Regions from separate parts of the Enterococcus sp. AZ170 genome, predicted to be linked through region 2. Evidence: a T-box and tRNA genes for the amino acid it is inferred to sense, from the RefSeq annotation. Region 2 holds a T-box; the other holds one or more tRNA genes.
What was found. The T-box of region 2 lies ahead of tyrS (tyrosine--tRNA ligase). A T-box ahead of a tRNA ligase gene usually reads a tRNA of that ligase, here a tRNA-Tyr.
Positions count from the first base shown of each region.

Region 1: it has a tRNA-Tyr gene. The T-box ahead of tyrS (tyrosine--tRNA ligase) is inferred to sense a tRNA for this amino acid. The anticodon was not compared.

Region 1 is NZ_CP172947.1:1,473,370-1,482,711, reverse strand. It holds gene IGJ55_RS07175 (sigma 54-interacting transcriptional regulator) at 1-2,609, shown strand, start outside; gene IGJ55_RS07170 (transposase) at 2,855-3,760, shown strand; tRNA gene IGJ55_RS07165 (tRNA-Leu) at 3,980-4,063, opposite strand; tRNA gene IGJ55_RS07160 (tRNA-Cys) at 4,080-4,150, opposite strand; tRNA gene IGJ55_RS07155 (tRNA-Gln) at 4,186-4,257, opposite strand; tRNA gene IGJ55_RS07150 (tRNA-His) at 4,272-4,344, opposite strand; tRNA gene IGJ55_RS07145 (tRNA-His) at 4,377-4,449, opposite strand; tRNA gene IGJ55_RS07140 (tRNA-Trp) at 4,463-4,533, opposite strand; tRNA gene IGJ55_RS07135 (tRNA-Tyr) at 4,544-4,624, opposite strand; tRNA gene IGJ55_RS07130 (tRNA-Phe) at 4,628-4,700, opposite strand; tRNA gene IGJ55_RS07125 (tRNA-Asp) at 4,714-4,787, opposite strand; tRNA gene IGJ55_RS07120 (tRNA-Val) at 4,797-4,869, opposite strand; tRNA gene IGJ55_RS07115 (tRNA-Glu) at 4,882-4,953, opposite strand; tRNA gene IGJ55_RS07110 (tRNA-Ser) at 4,969-5,057, opposite strand; tRNA gene IGJ55_RS07105 (tRNA-Asn) at 5,105-5,178, opposite strand; rRNA gene rrf (5S ribosomal RNA) at 5,186-5,301, opposite strand; rRNA gene IGJ55_RS07095 (23S ribosomal RNA) at 5,399-8,310, opposite strand; tRNA gene IGJ55_RS07090 (tRNA-Ala) at 8,489-8,561, opposite strand; rRNA gene IGJ55_RS07085 (16S ribosomal RNA) at 8,645-9,342, opposite strand, start outside.
Region 2 is NZ_CP172947.1:1,233,764-1,243,105, reverse strand. It holds gene IGJ55_RS05990 (serine/threonine protein kinase) at 1-1,155, opposite strand, end outside; gene IGJ55_RS05985 (helix-turn-helix domain-containing protein) at 1,286-1,714, shown strand; gene nhaC (Na+/H+ antiporter NhaC) at 1,775-3,148, opposite strand; gene tdc (tyrosine decarboxylase) at 3,296-5,152, opposite strand; gene tyrP (tyrosine-tyramine antiporter) at 5,204-6,610, opposite strand; T-box leader at 6,994-7,196, shown strand; gene tyrS (tyrosine--tRNA ligase) at 7,249-8,517, shown strand; gene IGJ55_RS05960 (YerC/YecD family TrpR-related protein) at 8,942-9,256, shown strand.

The sequences.
Region 1 (9,342 bases), 240 kb from region 2:
TGGTAACCGCCAGTGAGATTGCTAAACAATTGAATCTTACACGTGCAAATGTTAGCAGTGACTTGAATCAATTAGTCAAGCTAGGAAAAGCTAAAAAAAGTGGTACTAAACCAATTTATTTTTGTTCAACAAGTCCAAAAGAAAAACAAACAAGCACTATTTTAGATGATTTCATCAAAAAAAGCCCTAGCCTATTTCACTGTGGTGAACAGGCTAAAGCAGCTGTGCTATATCCGCCAAATGGCATGCATATATTATTGACTGGAGAAACAGGTGTCGGGAAAAGTATGTTTGCCGAACTGATTTATAGCTATGCCGTTTCCCAAGCTAAATTGAAAGCGGATTCTAACTTTATTACGTTCAATTGTGCCGATTATGCGAACAATCCTCAATTATTAGTAGGTTCTATTTTTGGTATTCTTAAAGGTGCTTACACGGGTGCAGATAATGATCGTATCGGGCTATTGGAAAAAGCGAATGGCGGTATTCTCTTTCTAGATGAAATTCATCGGCTCCCTCCTGAAGGTCAGGAAATGCTGTTCACCTTTATTGATCGCGGTATCTATCGAAGGCTTGGTGAAACCAATAGTGAAAGAACTGCCCAAGTATTATTGGTCTGTGCAACAACTGAAGATACTTCCTCTTCATTGCTACAAACGTTTATCCGTAGAATTCCCATGCGAATTAAAATTCCTAGTTTAATAGATCGTGGTTTAGACGAACGGCTAAGCTTGATTTCAACTTTTTTTCAAGCTGAAACCAAGAAATTAAAAACACCGATAGAAGTTTCTACGAATACGATTCGAGCATTATTGGGCTATCATTGTCCTAATAATGTAGGTCAACTAAAAGCCGATATACAGCTACTTTGTGCAAAAGCCTATTCTCACTTTATCGCTCGACAAGAAGAAACTATCAAAATCAGTAGTTATGAACTGCCTCATTACATCCGTGAAGGCCTTTATAACACGGAAGATCGTCCAAAAATTTGGCTACTACTTCCGAATATGAATGCACGTTTTTTCATGTTTAATGATGAAGATACAACCTTATTTTTACAAAAAGACACTAAAAATAATGATATCTACCAAATCATCGAGCAAAAAATGAGTGATATGGAGCGAATCGGCCTTGATACTTCGCAAACATCTGAAATCATTGATACCACGATAACAAATTATTATCATTCCTATAATACTGATTCAGTCATTGATTTAAAGAACCTTGAACAAATCGTCGGTTCAGAGATTGTTGCAACGGCGAATAAAGTATGTGAAAAAGCTTCCCGATTGTTAAATCTTCATTTATCTGATAATGTTCGCTATGGATTGGCACTTCATTTGTATAATACGATTCAACGAGTTAAGAGAGGTCAAAGAATCATTAATCCTCGAATAACAGAAATAAAAAAGGAACATGCCACCCTTTTCAAAACAGCCCAACACTGTCTCTCAGTTATAGAAGCGGATTTTAGTATTCAGCTTCCAGAAGATGAAGCTGGCTTTCTTGCCTTATTTTTTACCTCTTACGAAAACAAAAATAAAAAAAGAGCGAAAGTCGAAGTCATCGTTGTTGCTCACGGTGATTCAACTGCAACTAGCATGGCAAGTGTTGTCAACAAATTACTTGGGGAACAAATTGCCGTAGGTTTTGATATGTCTCTTGAGGAAAAACCAATCGTAACTCTAAACAATATTAAAAATTATCTAATAGCAAAAGATCAACTAAAAGACGTCCTATTATTAGTTGATATGGGGTCGTTAATCAACTTTAGCGATGAGTTGCAACAAAAACTGCGTATTGACATTCGCTGTATTGAGCTAGTCAGCACTCTTCATGTGCTGGAAGCGAGCAGAAAAGCTTCTCTAGGTTACGAACTTAATGAGGTATTTGAATCGACCAGAAACATTAAAGGCCTTTCTACTTATCAAAAAAATAGTGACGATGAACGAAAGGAATCAAAGTTATATATTCTAACACTGTGTACAACTGGTGAAGGCTCAGCTCAATTGATCAAAAAAATGCTGAGTAACCGCTTAAACTTTCGTGGAGATGCTTGTGAACTTATATCATTACAAATTACTGACGAAAAATTACTGGAACAAACGCTTAAAAATTTAACTCTTTCTGGAAAAATCATTTGTACAATTGGTACTTTTCAACTTTCCTTAACTTCGCCACACTTTACGATTACAGATGCTTTAGATGAGACTAAAACTAAAAATATTCAATCACTGATCGATTATGAGATTGCTTTTGACGGTATGCAACATAATATCGCAAATATGCTAGAATATGAACACGGAAAAGAACTAATAATCTCTGTTCGAGAGTGGGTTGAAGCAATAGCTGCTGAAATCAATCCAAATGTTTCTTACGAAATAAAAGTAGGTTTAGCTTGTCATGTCGTCTGCATGATTGATCGACTAAAAAAGGATAAAAGTGTTAGTAGTTTTCCAAAAACATTAGCTTTCAAAAAAAAATATTCAACTGAAATTGCCAGTGTTCGAAAAAATAGTCAATTTTTAGAAACATACTATGCCATTGTAATTCCAGAAGATGAAATCTTTTATATTACCGCATTTTTTATGAATGAATCTTTATTTTAAAACTAAAAAAAGTGAAAAATCATTTTCTTCTGATTTCCCACTTTTTTAGTTTATAAAAGAATGAGTTGATCAACTATTTTCAACTGAATAGAAAAAGAAAAAAGACAATTTGATATTTCGGCTCTATACTTTCTGATGTTGGTGAGAAATCACCGGCATCTTTTTTAATGCAAAATAATAGAAAAGACACCCTGATATCCTTTAGAATTAAGTCGTCTAAAACCATTCAAAAAGGAGAAATCAAGATGTCCTATACAAATCTTATCAAAGAAACCTTAGATATTCTAGACTTAAACATCACTTTTAATGAAATTTGCTTAAAAAATGAATCGATCAAAGGAAGAATTTGTCAGGTCTTCTCTGGTACGCTCGATTATGCTGCTCATGTTTGTCCTCACTATGAGGGAGAAGAAAAGGAGGCGATTATCCGTTGGGGCTTTACAAGCTGTCTGATTTTATTGAATGATGTTTCGGAGTATCAAACTCATTTACGCTTGAAGAAACGCCGTTTCTTCTGTCAATCCTGCAATCGATCGTTCGTTGCTAAAACGAGTCTTGTTGAAAAACATTGTTCGATTTCAACTAAAGTGAAGTTATCCATTGCCGATCTGCTCAGAAAAACCACTTCTATGAGTGAAATTGCGCGTCAAAAGAAGGTCTCAGTTTCCTCTATGAGTGAAATTGCGCGTCAAAAGAAGGTCTCAGTTTCCTCTGTTTACCGTGTCTTGAAACGATTTTATGAACCTAAAAAAATCAATCGACTCACCTTCCGCACTTATTTAACTGAAACAAAAGTCGTGGATCGATTACTTGCGTATGATGACGAATTGAAAAGTGGCTACACCTGTTATCAGGACTTTCTTTATGCCGTACAGACAAGAGATTTTGCTCGGTTTTGTGCACTATTAGACGAAGATTTTTGTCGTCTTCCTACCTATTATCAAACGACTATTGGTACTTTTAAGAAGTACAAAAATGAAATTAAAAATGCGCTAGAATTGCCTTATTCTAATGGACCATTGGAATGTTTAAACAACCATATTAAAGTGTTGAAGAGAAATGCTTATGGGTTTCGTAATTTTTACAATTTTAAGTTGAGAATTTCTTTATGTTTTGGCACTATTCTTTTTCAAGAAAATAGAAAAACCTAGAGGAAATTTCCTCTAGGAATCATATTAATCGATTTAATTCTTTAGATTTTCTTCACCAACATTAGTTGACAAAGAGCCAAAAAACCTAGAGGAAAGTTCCTCTAGGGATCATACTAATCGATTTAATTCTTTGGTTTTTCTTTACCAACATTAGTTGACAAAGAGCCGATATTTCATAATTTCATAAAAAAAACTACGATGATCATCGTAGTTTTTTTATACCGGCGGCCGGGGTCGAACCGGCACGCCCTCGCGGGCACTGGATTTTGAGTCCAGCGCGTCTGCCAATTCCGCCACGCCGGCATGAAATAATTTTGCAAGGCGGTAACCGGATTTGAACCGGTGATGAAGGTTTTGCAGACCTCTGCCTTACCACTTGGCTATACCGCCATATTTAACTATAAAACAATCTCTAAAAGAGAAAACTGGGGTAGCTGGATTCGAACCAACGCATGACAGGATCAAAACCTGTTGCCTTACCGCTTGGCTATACCCCAAAATTAGAACTAAGGGCGACTGATGGGAATCGAACCCACGCGTGGCGGAACCACAATCCGCTGTGTTAACCACTTCACCACAATCGCCATAAAACATATAATAAAAATTAAAAGCTAAGGGCGACTGATGGGGATCGAACCCACGCATGGCGGAACCACAATCCGCTGTGTTAACCACTTCACCACAATCGCCATAAACTATTAACAGGGATAGTAGGAATCGAACCCACAATGACGGTTTTGGAGACCGTAGTTATACCGTTTAACTATATCCCTACTAAGATAATGGAGGAAAGTGGATTCGAACCACTGAACCCTAAGGAACGGATTTACAGTCCGTCGCGTTTAGCCACTTCGCTATTCCTCCAAATGGCGCAAGACAGAATCGAACTGCCGACACACGGAGCTTCAATCCGTTGCTCTACCAACTGAGCTACTGCGCCAAAAAATGTAAAACGGTCTGGACGGGACTCGAACCCGCGACCTCCTGCGTGACAGGCAGGCATTCTAACCAGCTGAACTACCAAACCGTAATTTAATGGAGGTTGACGGGATCGAACCGCCGACCCCCTGCTTGTAAGGCAGGTGCTCTCCCAGCTGAGCTAAACCTCCAAAAAATATAAATGACCCGTACGGGAATCGAACCCGTGATACCGCCGTGAAAGGGCGGTGTCTTAACCGCTTGACCAACGGGCCAATAAAAACTTAATACGGAGAGTAAGGGATTCGAACCCTTGAGACAGCGTTAACCGTCTACATGATTTCCAATCATGCTCCTTCGGCCACTCGGACAACTCTCCAGAGTTAAAGGAAGCAAAGTATTACTCATAAGTCCTATATTAAGGAACTCCGGCAGTAGGACTCGAACCTACGACATCATGATTAACAGTCATGCGCTACTACCAACTGAGCTATGCCGGAATAATTAGCGTGGCGACGTCCTACTCTCACAAAGGGAAACCCTTCACTACAATCGGCGCTAAGAAGCTTAACTTCTGTGTTCGGCATGGGAACAGGTGTATCCTTCTCGCTATCGCCACCACACTGGGTGTTGTTGCTATTTAGTTGAGTGATTATTCACTCAAAACTGGATTGAAGTAATAGAATCAAACATTCCGAAAAACTTTTTTATTTCGTTTCTTTGGTTAAGTCCTCGACCGATTAGTATTGGTCCGCTCCGTACATCACTGCACTTCCACTTCCAACCTATCTACCTCATCATCTCTGAGGGGTCTTACTTTCTTAAAGAAATGGGAAATCTCATCTTGAGGTGGGCTTCACACTTAGATGCTTTCAGCGTTTATCCCTTCCCTACATAGCTACCCAGCAATGCCCTTGGCAGAACAACTGGTACACCAGCGGTAAGTCCATCCCGGTCCTCTCGTACTAAGGACAGCTCCTCTCAAATTTCCAACGCCCGCGACGGATAGGGACCGAACTGTCTCACGACGTTCTGAACCCAGCTCGCGTGCCGCTTTAATGGGCGAACAGCCCAACCCTTGGGACCGACTACAGCCCCAGGATGCGACGAGCCGACATCGAGGTGCCAAACCTCCCCGTCGATGTGGACTCTTGGGGGAGATAAGCCTGTTATCCCCAGGGTAGCTTTTATCCGTTGAGCGATGGCCCTTCCATGCGGAACCACCGGATCACTAAGCCCGACTTTCGTCCCTGCTCGACTTGTAAGTCTCGCAGTCAAGCTCCCTTCTGCCTTTACACTCTGCGAATGATTTCCAACCATTCTGAGGGAACCTTTGGGCGCCTCCGTTACTCTTTAGGAGGCGACCGCCCCAGTCAAACTGCCCACCTGACACTGTCTCCCACCACGATAAGTGGTGCGGGTTAGAGGGTTCATAACACAAGGGTAGTATCCCACCAGCGCCTCCACCGAAACTAGCGTTCCGGGTTCATCGGCTCCTACCTATCCTGTACATGTGGTACAAACACTCAATATCAAGCTACAGTAAAGCTCCATGGGGTCTTTCCGTCCTGTCGCGGGTAACCTGCATCTTCACAGGTACTAAAATTTCACCGAGTCTCTCGTTGAGACAGTGCCCAAATCGTTACGCCTTTCGTGCGGGTCGGAACTTACCCGACAAGGAATTTCGCTACCTTAGGACCGTTATAGTTACGGCCGCCGTTTACTGGGGCTTCAATTCTGAGCTTCGCCGAAGCTAACCCATCCTCTTAACCTTCCAGCACCGGGCAGGCGTCAGCCCCTATACTTCATCTTTCGATTTTGCAGAGACCTGTGTTTTTGATAAACAGTCGCTTGGGCCTATTCACTGCGGCTGACCGAAGTCAGCACCCCTTCTCCCGAAGTTACGGGGTCATTTTGCCGAGTTCCTTAACGAGAGTTCGCTCGCTCACCTTAGGATACTCTCCTCGACTACCTGTGTCGGTTTACGGTACGGGCAGTTGTTTTCTCACTAGAAGCTTTTCTTGACAGTGTGACATCAGGAACTTCGGTACTATTATTTCCCTCCCCATCACAGCTTGTCCGTACAGAGTAAAGCATTTGACTCTACTCAAGACTTACTGCTTGGACATGCACTTCCAGTCGCATGCATTCCTTAGCCTCCTGCGTCCCTCCATTGCTCAAACAAAAACAACTGGTACAGGAATATCAACCTGTTGTCCATCGCCTACGCCTTTCGGCCTTGGCTTAGGTCCCGACTAACCCTGGGCGGACGAGCCTTCCCCAGGAAACCTTAGTCATACGGTGGACGGGATTCTCACCCGTCTTTCGCTACTCATACCGGCATTCTCACTTCTAAGCGCTCCACTAGTCCTCACGATCTAGCTTCGACGCCCTTAGAACGCTCTCCTACCATCACACCAGAGGTGTGATCCACAGCTTCGGTAATATGTTTAGCCCCGGTACATTTTCGGCGCAGGGTCACTCGACTAGTGAGCTATTACGCACTCTTTAAATGGTGGCTGCTTCTGAGCCAACATCCTAGTTGTCTGTGCAACCCCACATCCTTTTCCACTTAACATATATTTTGGGACCTTAGCTGGTGGTCTGGGCTGTTTCCCTTTCGACTACGGATCTTATCACTCGCAGTCTGACTGCCGAATATGAATGAATGGCATTCGGAGTTTATCTGAATTCGGTAACCCGAGATGGGCCCCTAGTCCAAACAGTGCTCTACCTCCATCATTCTTAACTTCGACGCTAGCCCTAAAGCTATTTCGGAGAGAACCAGCTATCTCCAAGTTCGTTTGGAATTTCTCCGCTACCCACAGCTCATCCCCGCACTTTTCAACGTACGTGGGTTCGGTCCTCCAGTGCGTTTTACCACACCTTCAACCTGGCCATGGGTAGATCACATGGTTTCGGGTCTACGACTACATACTCATTCGCCCTATTCAGACTCGCTTTCGCTGCGGCTCCGGCTCTTCACCTTAACCTCGCATGCAATCGTAACTCGCCGGTTCATTCTACAAAAGGCACGCCATTACCCATTAACGGGCTTTGACTTGTTGTAGGCACACGGTTTCAGGATCTATTTCACTCCCCTTCCGGGGTGCTTTTCACCTTTCCCTCACGGTACTGGTTCACTATCGGTCATTAGGGAGTATTTAGCCTTGCGGGATGGTCCCCGCGGATTCCGACGGAATTTCTCGTGTTCCGCCGTACTCAGGATCCTCCTAGGTGTTGCCAACATTTCGTCTACGGGGCTATTACCCACTTTGGCGAACCTTTCCAGGTTCTTCGACTATCTTGACAGACTACCACAACGGAGTCCTACAACCCCAACAAGCAAGCTTGTTGGTTTGGGCTCTTCCCGTTTCGCTCGCCGCTACTCAGGGAATCGAATTTTCTTTCTCTTCCTGCAGGTACTAAGATGTTTCAGTTCTCTGCGTCTACCTCTAACCAGCTATGTATTCACTGGAAAGTAACATCCTATAAAAGATGTTGGGTTTCCCCATTCGGAAATCTCTGGATCATAGCTCACTTACAGCTCCCCAAAGCATATCGGTGTTAGTCCCGTCCTTCATCGGCTCCTAATGCCAAGGCATCCACCGTGCGCCCTTATTCACTTAACCTTATGACCTTACGGTCAATTGTTTGGTTCGTTTCTCTAGCGATAGAGGCGTCACCAATAAAATAAGCTTCGAACAGTTAATTAACTCTTCAACGCGGTGTTCTCGGTTTGTTTTGATTACTTTTTTACTTCAATATCCAGTTTTCAATGAACAATAATTAGTAACCATTGGTTACTAATGGAGCCTAGCGGGATCGAACCGCTGACCTCCTGCGTGCAAAGCAGGCGCTCTCCCAGCTGAGCTAAGGCCCCGTGGTACTTATTAAAATGAGAGTAAACCTCTCAAAACTGAACAAAGTGTCGACGAATGTGTAAGTTTCCGTAATATTCCTTAGAAAGGAGGTGATCCAGCCGCACCTTCCGATACGGCTACCTTGTTACGACTTCACCCCAATCATCTATCCCACCTTAGGCGGCTGGCTCCACAAGGGTTACCTCACCGACTTCGGGTGTTACAAACTTTCGTGGTGTGACGGGCGGTGTGTACAAGGCCCGGGAACGTATTCACCGCGGCGTGCTGATCCGCGATTACTAGCGATTCCGGCTTCATGTAGGCGAGTTGCAGCCTACAATCCGAACTGAGAGAAGCTTTAAGAGATTTGCATGACCTCGCGGCCTAGCGACTCGTTGTACTTCCCATTGTAGCACGTGTGTAGCCCAGGTCATAAGGGGCATGATGATTTGACGTCATCCCCACCTTCCTCCGGTTTGTCACCGGCAGTCTCGCTAGAGTGCCCAACTGAATGATGGCAACTAACAATAAGGGTTGCGCTCGTTGCGGGACTTAACCCAACATCTCACGACACGAGCTGACGACAACCATGCACCACCTGTCACTTTGTCCCCGAAGGGAAAGCTCGATCTCTCGAGTGGTCAAAGGATGTCAAGACCTGGTAAGGTTCTTCGCGTTGCTTCGAATTAAACCACATGCTCCACCGCTTGTGCGGGCCCCCGTCAATTCCTTTGAGTTTCAACCTTGCGGTCGTACTCCCCAGGCGGAGTGCTTAATGCGTTAGCTGCAGCACTGAAGGGC
Region 2 (9,342 bases):
GATCAAACCATAACCGATATAACGGTAAACTCGATTACCAGATGAAAATAGAGGCAGTTTTCTTTGATAATCTAAAAAATTGGTGAACAAGATAATCGGTAAGATAAACATAAAAAGATAGTCCACAAATAATTGGATTCGCAAACCTGTTGTCGGTTGCTCCAATACATTCCCTATCGTCCCAATAATTAAAAATACATACCAAACCATTGCAATTACACGCTTCCACATGACTTCTGTTCGAAAGCCTGGAATATATTTTCTAAAAAAACTTGCGATAACTTCATACCAACGACTGATGATACTGGTAACCTGTTTCACATAGTTGTTCGTATCCCATTTGTTTGTATTGGGTCTGGTATTGGTGTACGTTCTTATTGGGCCTTTTTCTAAAGTAACAGCACGAGACTTTGCTCGTTTAGCGGCAGCTATTTGCCGCAAGCGTTGTTGTCTAAGTGCCTGATGCATTTCTAAAGCTGACTGATAACGTTCTGCTGGTTCTAGTTTTGTTGCTTTACGAATGACTCCTCTTAACATGGGATCTTGCGTCAGCTGTTTTTTAGGATACTCCTTTACAGAGCAAATATTCATCACAATCCCTAGTGAATACAGGTCACTCCGTTCATCTGACTCGGCAAAACCAAATTGTTCTGGTGCGGCAAATCCCATAGTTCCTAATTGGACCGTGTCACTTTCTTTTTCACCATCAACAGCCCGAACAGCATCAAAATCGATTAGCTTAATAGTTCCTTCACTGGTCATCATAATATTCCCAGGTTTTACATCTCGATGAACTAAGCCTTTATTGTGCAAGGCGCCTAAAGCTTCTAAAACAGCCATCGTTATCGTTAAAATCTGGTCTGTTTCTATTGTTTCAGAGGACTGGATTACATCGGTCAAGGTTTTTCCCTGGACAAATTCTTCATAAAGCCAAAGCTTTCCGTCTTGAACCACAACTTCTTGAATTTTAGGTAAATGACGATGTTCGATTTTTTGAAGTGCATCTAAATGCTCTTCTAAATATAACGGATAACATTTTTTTACAAAAAATTCGTTGGTATCATTTTTCCGAACAAGAACTGGTCCATTTAATTTATCCGTTAGAGGTTCGATTTTTCTATAACGAAGAGCTAACTCATTATTGCTATTTTCCATGATTACACTCCATTGCTTCAATTTACTTTTTAATTATAGCAAAAAATTCATTGTAATAGGATCGATCTTTGTTAAAATCGATGTATAATGAATATAACACAATTTAGTTTGACTTTAGGGGATTAAAAATATGCACGAGAAAGATACAGATAAACTAGTACACTCACTGAAAAAAGCCGAAGATTTTCATACTATTTTTTCTGAAACACGTCAATATACCATTGATCAAACACTGAAAACCTATCTAGCGTATTGGTTGAGTGAGAAGCACGTTTCAAAAAGTACTGTACTTAAAAAAGCAGGTATTGCAGAAGCAACTGGCTATCAATACTTTGATGGCAAACGAAATCCTTCTAGAGAAAAAGTCATTGCTTTAATGATTGGTCTAGGCTTAACCTTGGAAGAGTCCAATGAATTAATGAAAAAAACTGGCTATGCTCAACTCTACCCTAAACATCCTTGGGATGCTATAGTGATTTATGGTATCACTCACAGTTTGACTATTTCAGAGATTGATGATTACTTATATAGTGAAGGACTGAAAACATTCGGTGAGTAGTTTACACCTAGAATCAAAAAAATACAACAGGATTCCCGCAAAAGAATCCTGTTGTATTTTTTAGCTTCTTTTTGATTTTTTTTTGCTACTCAACGTCACTAAAAATGACAGCACCGGGAGAATATAGCAAAAAACTGCATAAGGTAGATAATTGATTGTGGTGATCTCTAAAGTTCCTGAAATAAATACTCCGCTCACTCCCCACGGAATCAACGGATTTACAACAGAGCCTGCATCATTCAAGCCTCTAGATAGCTGAGTCAATGGAACTTGTTTTTCTTTGAATTTATTGATAAAAGATTTCCCAGGTAAAATGATTGAAAGATACTGTTCTCCAATCAGTCCATTGATTCCGATCGAACTCATCATTGTAATGAAAATCAATTTATACCGAGAATCAATCACTGCTTCAAATCGTTGAAGCAAACAGTCGATAATTTCCATTTCCACTAATAATCCACCTAAGGCTAACGCCAAAATGATCAATGATACAGACCACATCATACTTTGAATCCCACCTCTAGAAAGAAGCTCATCTACTTGCATATTGCCGGTATGAGAAACAAAACCATTTTGAATCATATCAGCTGTTTCTACAAATGAAAAGTGTGTACTTGTGAAGAACATCAAAATGAGTGATACGCAAATACTTAAGAGTAATGTAGGTATTGCAGGAATTTTTTTCCATGCACAAACGAACAAGATCGCCAAAGGAATCATCTCGACAAAGGAAATCGTAAAATTATTATTTAATGTATTTATAATGCCATGAATACTTGTACTATCTAAAGTACCCTCATAGCGTAATCCCATAATTAGAAAATAACCGAACGAAAGTACAGCAGCTGGAATTGCTGTTTTATATGTATTTTTCAAATGTTCAAATAAATCGACTTCTGAAATGGCTGCTGCTAAATTTACTGTATCAGAAAGCGGTGAAATTGAATTGCCTAAAAAAGCTCCTGAAACAATTGCACCTGTTGTCAATGCAGGATCGATTCCAATTAAACTACCCATTCCTAAAAAGGCAATCCCAATCGTTGAGATTGTGGTAAAAGAACTACCAACAGCACCACCGACAATACCACAAACAATAAAAACTGTTGGAATAAAAAATTTGACTGATAAGAAAGAAAAACCTAAAACCATGATCGTGGGAATCGTTCCTACTGCGATCCAAACACTGATCAACGCACCAATCAAAATAAAAATCAGCATTGGAATAATGCCTGAAGTAACACCTTCAATCAACGCATTATGGATGAAATCCCAAGAAAATTTTTTATACACCGCAAATAACAATAAATAGCCAATTGCAAGCAATATAGCGACATGAGCAGGAATACTAAAACCAATAATACTTATGCCAATCATCAATAATAATGTTATTAATAAGAAAACTGCTTCGTTTAAATTCACCTTATATTTTTTCATATAGCTTCCTCACATTTTTATAGAGAGTTGGCTCAAGAGACTTCTCCCTCACTATTTCACCATTCCCTCTTATTTATTTTTTTATTGAAAAGCTGCAGCTGCGGTAAAGCTGTATTATCGCCTTACCGCACCTACAGTTATTCAACGCTATTGCTCAGCGTAGATTGCTTCTAATTTTTCTTGAATTGCTTCTTTGATTTTTTCAGCATAGTCATCAAAGACTTCTTTGTCGTTCATATACGGAGACATTCCAGCAGCACGTAAAATCGTTACTTTGTCTGCGCGTTCCCATTCAGCACGTGAAAAACCTAAACTGGTTACAAATTCAAACGGACTGTGACCATATTCTTCAATTGCAAAATCGGTATGTGATGTAATGAATTCGTTGTTATATAATCCACCTTTTGCATAAGATGCATAGTCATAAAAATCATGATTCAATTTGTTCATTTTCACAAGATCTGTATTTCCTTTTTCATTAAATACATAATCCACCATGTTAAAGTCTGGTTTTGTCAATGCATGGATCTCGATCGTTTTATCGCCCACTTTAAACTCTAAACCATCAATAAAATGATAGAAATGATAAGCCCCTTCAATACTTGCACCCATCAATTTACCGTAACCTGTTACGTTTAATGGTAAGACTTTGTGAGCTGTCCAAACAGCCGCTGCTGTTGCTCCTGCTTTAGATCCTTCAAGAATATAAGCACCTAATAATGCTGGAATATCCGCCCCTTTTTCAAAAACATAGGTCGCAAAGTAAGAAATCACGTCACGCATGCGGATATCTTTGATTACAACACCACCAGCTGAATAAGGAATATAGCCCATTTTGTGTGGATCGATCGTTACAGATTCAGCTTGTTCGATTGCTTTAAAAGAATCATAAACTTCTCTTGTTAGCCAATCATTTTTTTCTTGGAAGATGTTATGTTTAGCATAAACGTCCTCGATTTTGTCCCATTCAATAAATTGATCCTTTTCATCTAAGAAGATTGAACGACCATACCCACCATACGCTGCATCGACGTGTACATAGAAGTAAATCCCTTCTTTGGCTAATTTATCACGCAAAGCAATGATTTGGTCGATACGGTCAACTTGTCCTTCTTCAGTTGAACCAACCACGCCTACAACACCAAGCGTTGGAATACCTTGAGCTGCTAAATCACGAATTTGGGCTTCTAGTTTGTCAATATCCATGCGGTATTCACTATTTACTTCACCGGCAATCACTTGATCTAAACCAATACCGATAATGTCAGCGGCTTTTAACCATGAATAGTGTTTCGTTTGTGGTACGATCCATTTACCTAATTTATCCAAGTTTTTACCACTACGAGCTGATTGTGCTTTGATTTCGTCAAAGTTATCTTGTACCTGATCTAAAATATCTAAGACTTCCGTTGTTGACATGTTCAATAATTCCCAGTCTGTTTTACCTGCAACCATTTCTGGCACAACGGCTTTGATGGCGAATGGTAAAGATTTCATATTGCGGGCGTACCATAAACCTTCTAAGTTAGCGATTGAACCATCTGCTGCAATATGACCCCAACCATCTTCATAGCCCATCAATGTTGCAAATTCCATTCCAACTTCTTCTTCCATTTGTGAAGTTGCAGGCGATGACTCATAAGCCACGTTATTGCCATTCCACAGCATTGCAGTTGTATAGGCGACAATTGATGGCATTAATGTTTCAGCGTTCATATGACCCCAAAAACGACCTGCTGAGTGCCATGGAAGTGATTCTGTACGTAAACGTGAAGATAATACATTGAAGACATTTCTCATATTGTCCGCTGTTTCTTGGAAACTTTTAGAACTTCTATCTTGTGGTGAAATAACTGGTAAATCTTGTGGCATGTAGTTTTGTCTCCAGCCAACATGTTCATCGATCATTTTATTTAGCAGTTCTTTGAATAAATCAACGTTTTCACCTTTATCACCTATAAATAATGCTTTTAAATTTGTATCATCTGTGTTGAAATTTTTCATGATATTTTCCTCCGATAGTTTCATAATTGATCATGCTGAAAATGTTGTTTCTTATTTATCTATTTTCTTCCATTCTGGTTTCTTTCTCTTATAAATGATCAAGGCAATACCGATCATAATGACCGTCGCTGCAACTTGATAAATAACATAAGCAACATGTCCACTTTGCGGAACAGAGGTTGGCGGAATCAAGCTGACTAGAATCGTCACAACCACACTAACAATTGCTAAAGTAGAGACAAACCACATCAAACCATTGCCTTTACTTCCTAATCTAAATGGACGTTTCACAGTCGGCATGCTGTAACGTAATTTAATCGCTGAAAGTGAAATCAATAGATAGACCACGCAATAAAGAATTGTGGTTGTGATTGTGATAATCAAAAATGCGGCACTAATATCTGGAACTACAACATATAAGAATGACACAAGTGAAATAACAATCGCTTGGATCATGACAAAAACAATTGGAATTCCTTTTGCATTCCGTTTTTGGAAGAATGGTGGTAAGTTTCCTTCTTCTGCAACTTTGATCATTGATTTACTTGGACCTAGGACCCAAGCGCTTAATTGAACTAAAACACCGATTAAAATCATCAAGGAAATAATATTATTGAAAATCGCAGGAATCCCAAGATCTTGTGTCATGATCACAAATGGTTGCGTGATGTTAGCAAGTTCCATTTTTCCAGCTGGTACACTATCTGCTACACTTAAACCAGCAGCTAAGTTAAACACAACTAATAGTAAAACAGATGCAATAACTGCGATTGGATAATTTCGTTTTGGATTATCAATGTTATTTGCGTGAACAGATGAAATTTCTACCCCAGCAAAAATGAAGATGATCCCTGTCAACGTTGGCAAGCTTCCTAAATCACTAAAATCTGGTAATAATTTACTTGCTTCAAAATGACCTAAGTAGCTTTCTTGGTTGATTCCGTGTTTTGCCATATACATCATCCCTAAAACGACTAAAGCAACAAAAGGTATATAGACACCGATCACAGCGCCCCAGTCACCAGCAATTTTTACCATGTCAAATTTCAAATTAAGTAACGTAATGCCCCAATAAGAAATCAATATCATAATAAAAATAAATAAATTATTATGCCCTAAATCTGGACGGTCGATCACGTAACCTAGTAATACACCTACAGTTGAAGCAACCATGACCATTCCGAAAAACATTTGTACCCATAATAACCATGACGTAACAAAACCCCATTTTTCACCAAAAGCATTACGTACCCAAACTTGTGGACCGCCTTCTTCCGGCCAACCAGTTGATAATTCGGCTGAAATCAAAGCAATTGGTAAAGCAAAGCAACATGCTGCAATTAGCATATAAAAAATTTGTGCCCACCCGGTAGATGCTAAGGTTGGAACACTACGAACCGTTCCGAAAAAGGCCATGGTAATTCCAATTAGTCCAAATAATGATAATTTCTTATTCATGTTTAAATTTGACCTCCTGATTTAATTTAATTTTTGTTTCTCACATGTGAAATCACTCCCAAAGTATAGGTACGTTTTACACCCAAGTCAAAAAGAGTAGAATTAAAAAAATAACCCGTTATTTAACATTTCCCTACTCTATATAGCGCGTCAATGCTCCACTGTAGTAAAGCGTTTGTGTGAAAAAAATAACATAAAACAGCTAATTGTAAAAAGCTCGTTCATAATTGTTAGAAATTATACTAGTCTTTTTCTGCTTTCAAAAAACCTAGATTAAAGAGGAAACTATTTATATGAAAATTCCCACATTTAAAAATAATAAAAGAAAAAAAGAAGTATTTGACAAGTTGGCTTATTTGTCGTAGAATTGCTACAAAATCACATATCAAACTTTAATAAAGCACAGTAGCAAGAATGTCCCTATTTCAGAGAGTCAACATTTAGTGAGAGTTGGCATATACATTTTTTGTGAATTACACTTTTAGTTTCCTACCGTAAGTAGGCGTCTATCTACGATACAGATTTGAGAGGTATATGATGTTTCATATACAATTTGGGTGGTAACACGGCGAAGTTCGTCCCATAGGCTATTAGCCTATGGGACGTTTTTTATTTTATTTAGGGAAGGAAGAAGAAACATGACAAACATTATTGATGAATTAGAATGGCGTGGCGCCATCAACCAACAAACAGATAGCGAAGGTCTACGTGAATACGTTGAAACCGAGAGCATTTCACTATATTGCGGTGTTGATCCTACAGGAGATAGTATGCATATTGGGCATTTGATTCCTTTTATGATGCTAAAAAGATTCCAAGCGTTTGGACACCAGCCGTTTATTTTGATCGGTGGCGCAACTGGAACGATCGGAGATCCAAGTGGGCGAACAACCGAACGTCAATTGCAAACAATGGAGACTGTTCAACACAATGTTGATTCTTTAACCAGACAAATGGAAAAATTATTTGCGGTGGATACAGATAACACATTAACTTTGGTCAACAACTACGATTGGACGCACAACCTGACTTTATTGGATTTCTTGAGAGATTACGGTAAATTCTTCAATATCAATACCATGCTTGCCAAAGATATTGTAGCAAGTCGTTTAGAAACAGGGATTTCATTTACAGAGTTTACGTACCAAATTCTTCAATCAATGGACTTTTTACACTTATTCCAACACAATAACGTTCGTATGCAAATCGGTGGAGCCGATCAATGGGGCAATATTACCGCAGGCCTAGATTTGATTCGTAAAAAAGAAGGCGCAGATGCAAAAGCCTTTGGATTAACCATTCCATTGATGCTAAAAGCAGATGGAACAAAATTCGGTAAAACAGCTGGTGGTGCTGTTTGGTTGGATCCAGAAAAAACAACCCCTTACGAATTCTACCAATTCTGGGTAAACCAAGATGACCGTGACGTAATCAAGTACTTGAAGTTCTTTACCTTCTTAACAAAAGACGAGATCGATGCATTAGAAGTTAAAGTAGAAACCGAACCACATTTACGTGAAGCACAACGTGTGTTAGCCGCAGAAATGACAAAATTTGTGCATAGTGAAGCTGATCTAAATGATGCATTAGCAATTTCAGAAGCCCTATTTTCTGGTAACGTAAAAAATCTAACCTCAAAACAAATTGAAGAAGGCTTTAAAAACATGCCTACTATTGAAACAGAAATACTTGGTCAAACTCTTGTCGATTGGTTGATTGAACTTGGCATTGAACCTTCTAAACGCCAAGCGAGAGAAGATATCACAAATGGTGCAATTTCAATCAATGGTGACCGTATTAAAGAGTTGGACTTTGTCGTTACAGCAGAGCACAGCTTTGATGGCAAATTCATTATTGTTCGTAAAGGTAAAAAACAATACACTTTAGTGAAATTGATTTCTAAGTAAAAACTAAATAGGCTATTTTAAAAGGGAAGCAAACTAAAATTAGTATGCTTCCCTTTTGTTTCATTTTTTGCATTAATTCACTCAATTCACTGGACAAAATAAAAAAAAGTTTTATAATAAAAAATGCTTACTGAAAAGTTTACAGTGTATTTTGACGTATCGGTAGAATAAGTTATCTAGCTTTACGGGCTAACTCTTCGGAAAAAGATAAAATAGGATTGTGGCAAAAAGTATCACCCTCTTATTTTCCTATTTTTCTGTTAGAACTGGATCATCTGCCGCACTTTGTTTTATCTAGCTTCACGAGCTAGCCTCTCGAGAAAAAGATAAAAACTGAATGAGACAAAAAGCGTCTCATTCAGTTTTTCCTATTTTCCAGTCGAGGCTGGACAAGCTCGCTCAGCTTTTAAATTAGGAGGGACTTATGAAAATCGACAAGATACAAGACGGCCACGGTGATGAGTTTTTCCGTTCTCTATTGGCTTTAGAAACCTTGGAGGATTGCTACAATTATTTCGATGACTTAATGACATTAAAAGAGCTGGATTCTATGATTCAGCGCTTTGAAGTCGCAAAGTTACTGTTACTAAATAAAACGTATAGTGATATCGCTGAAGCCACTGGCAGCAGCACTACAACGATTTCTAGAGTGAAAAGAATCATAGATGAGGGAAACGGTGGATTGCTTGAAATGGTCCATAGAATCGATGAGCAAGATGATAGAGAGCTTCATCGCTGAAACATAGGCTTAGTGATACCGAATAACAAAAAAGACGGTTAAAAGTTGTGAAATCTTACTAAGTTTTAACAGTCTTTTCAATTAAA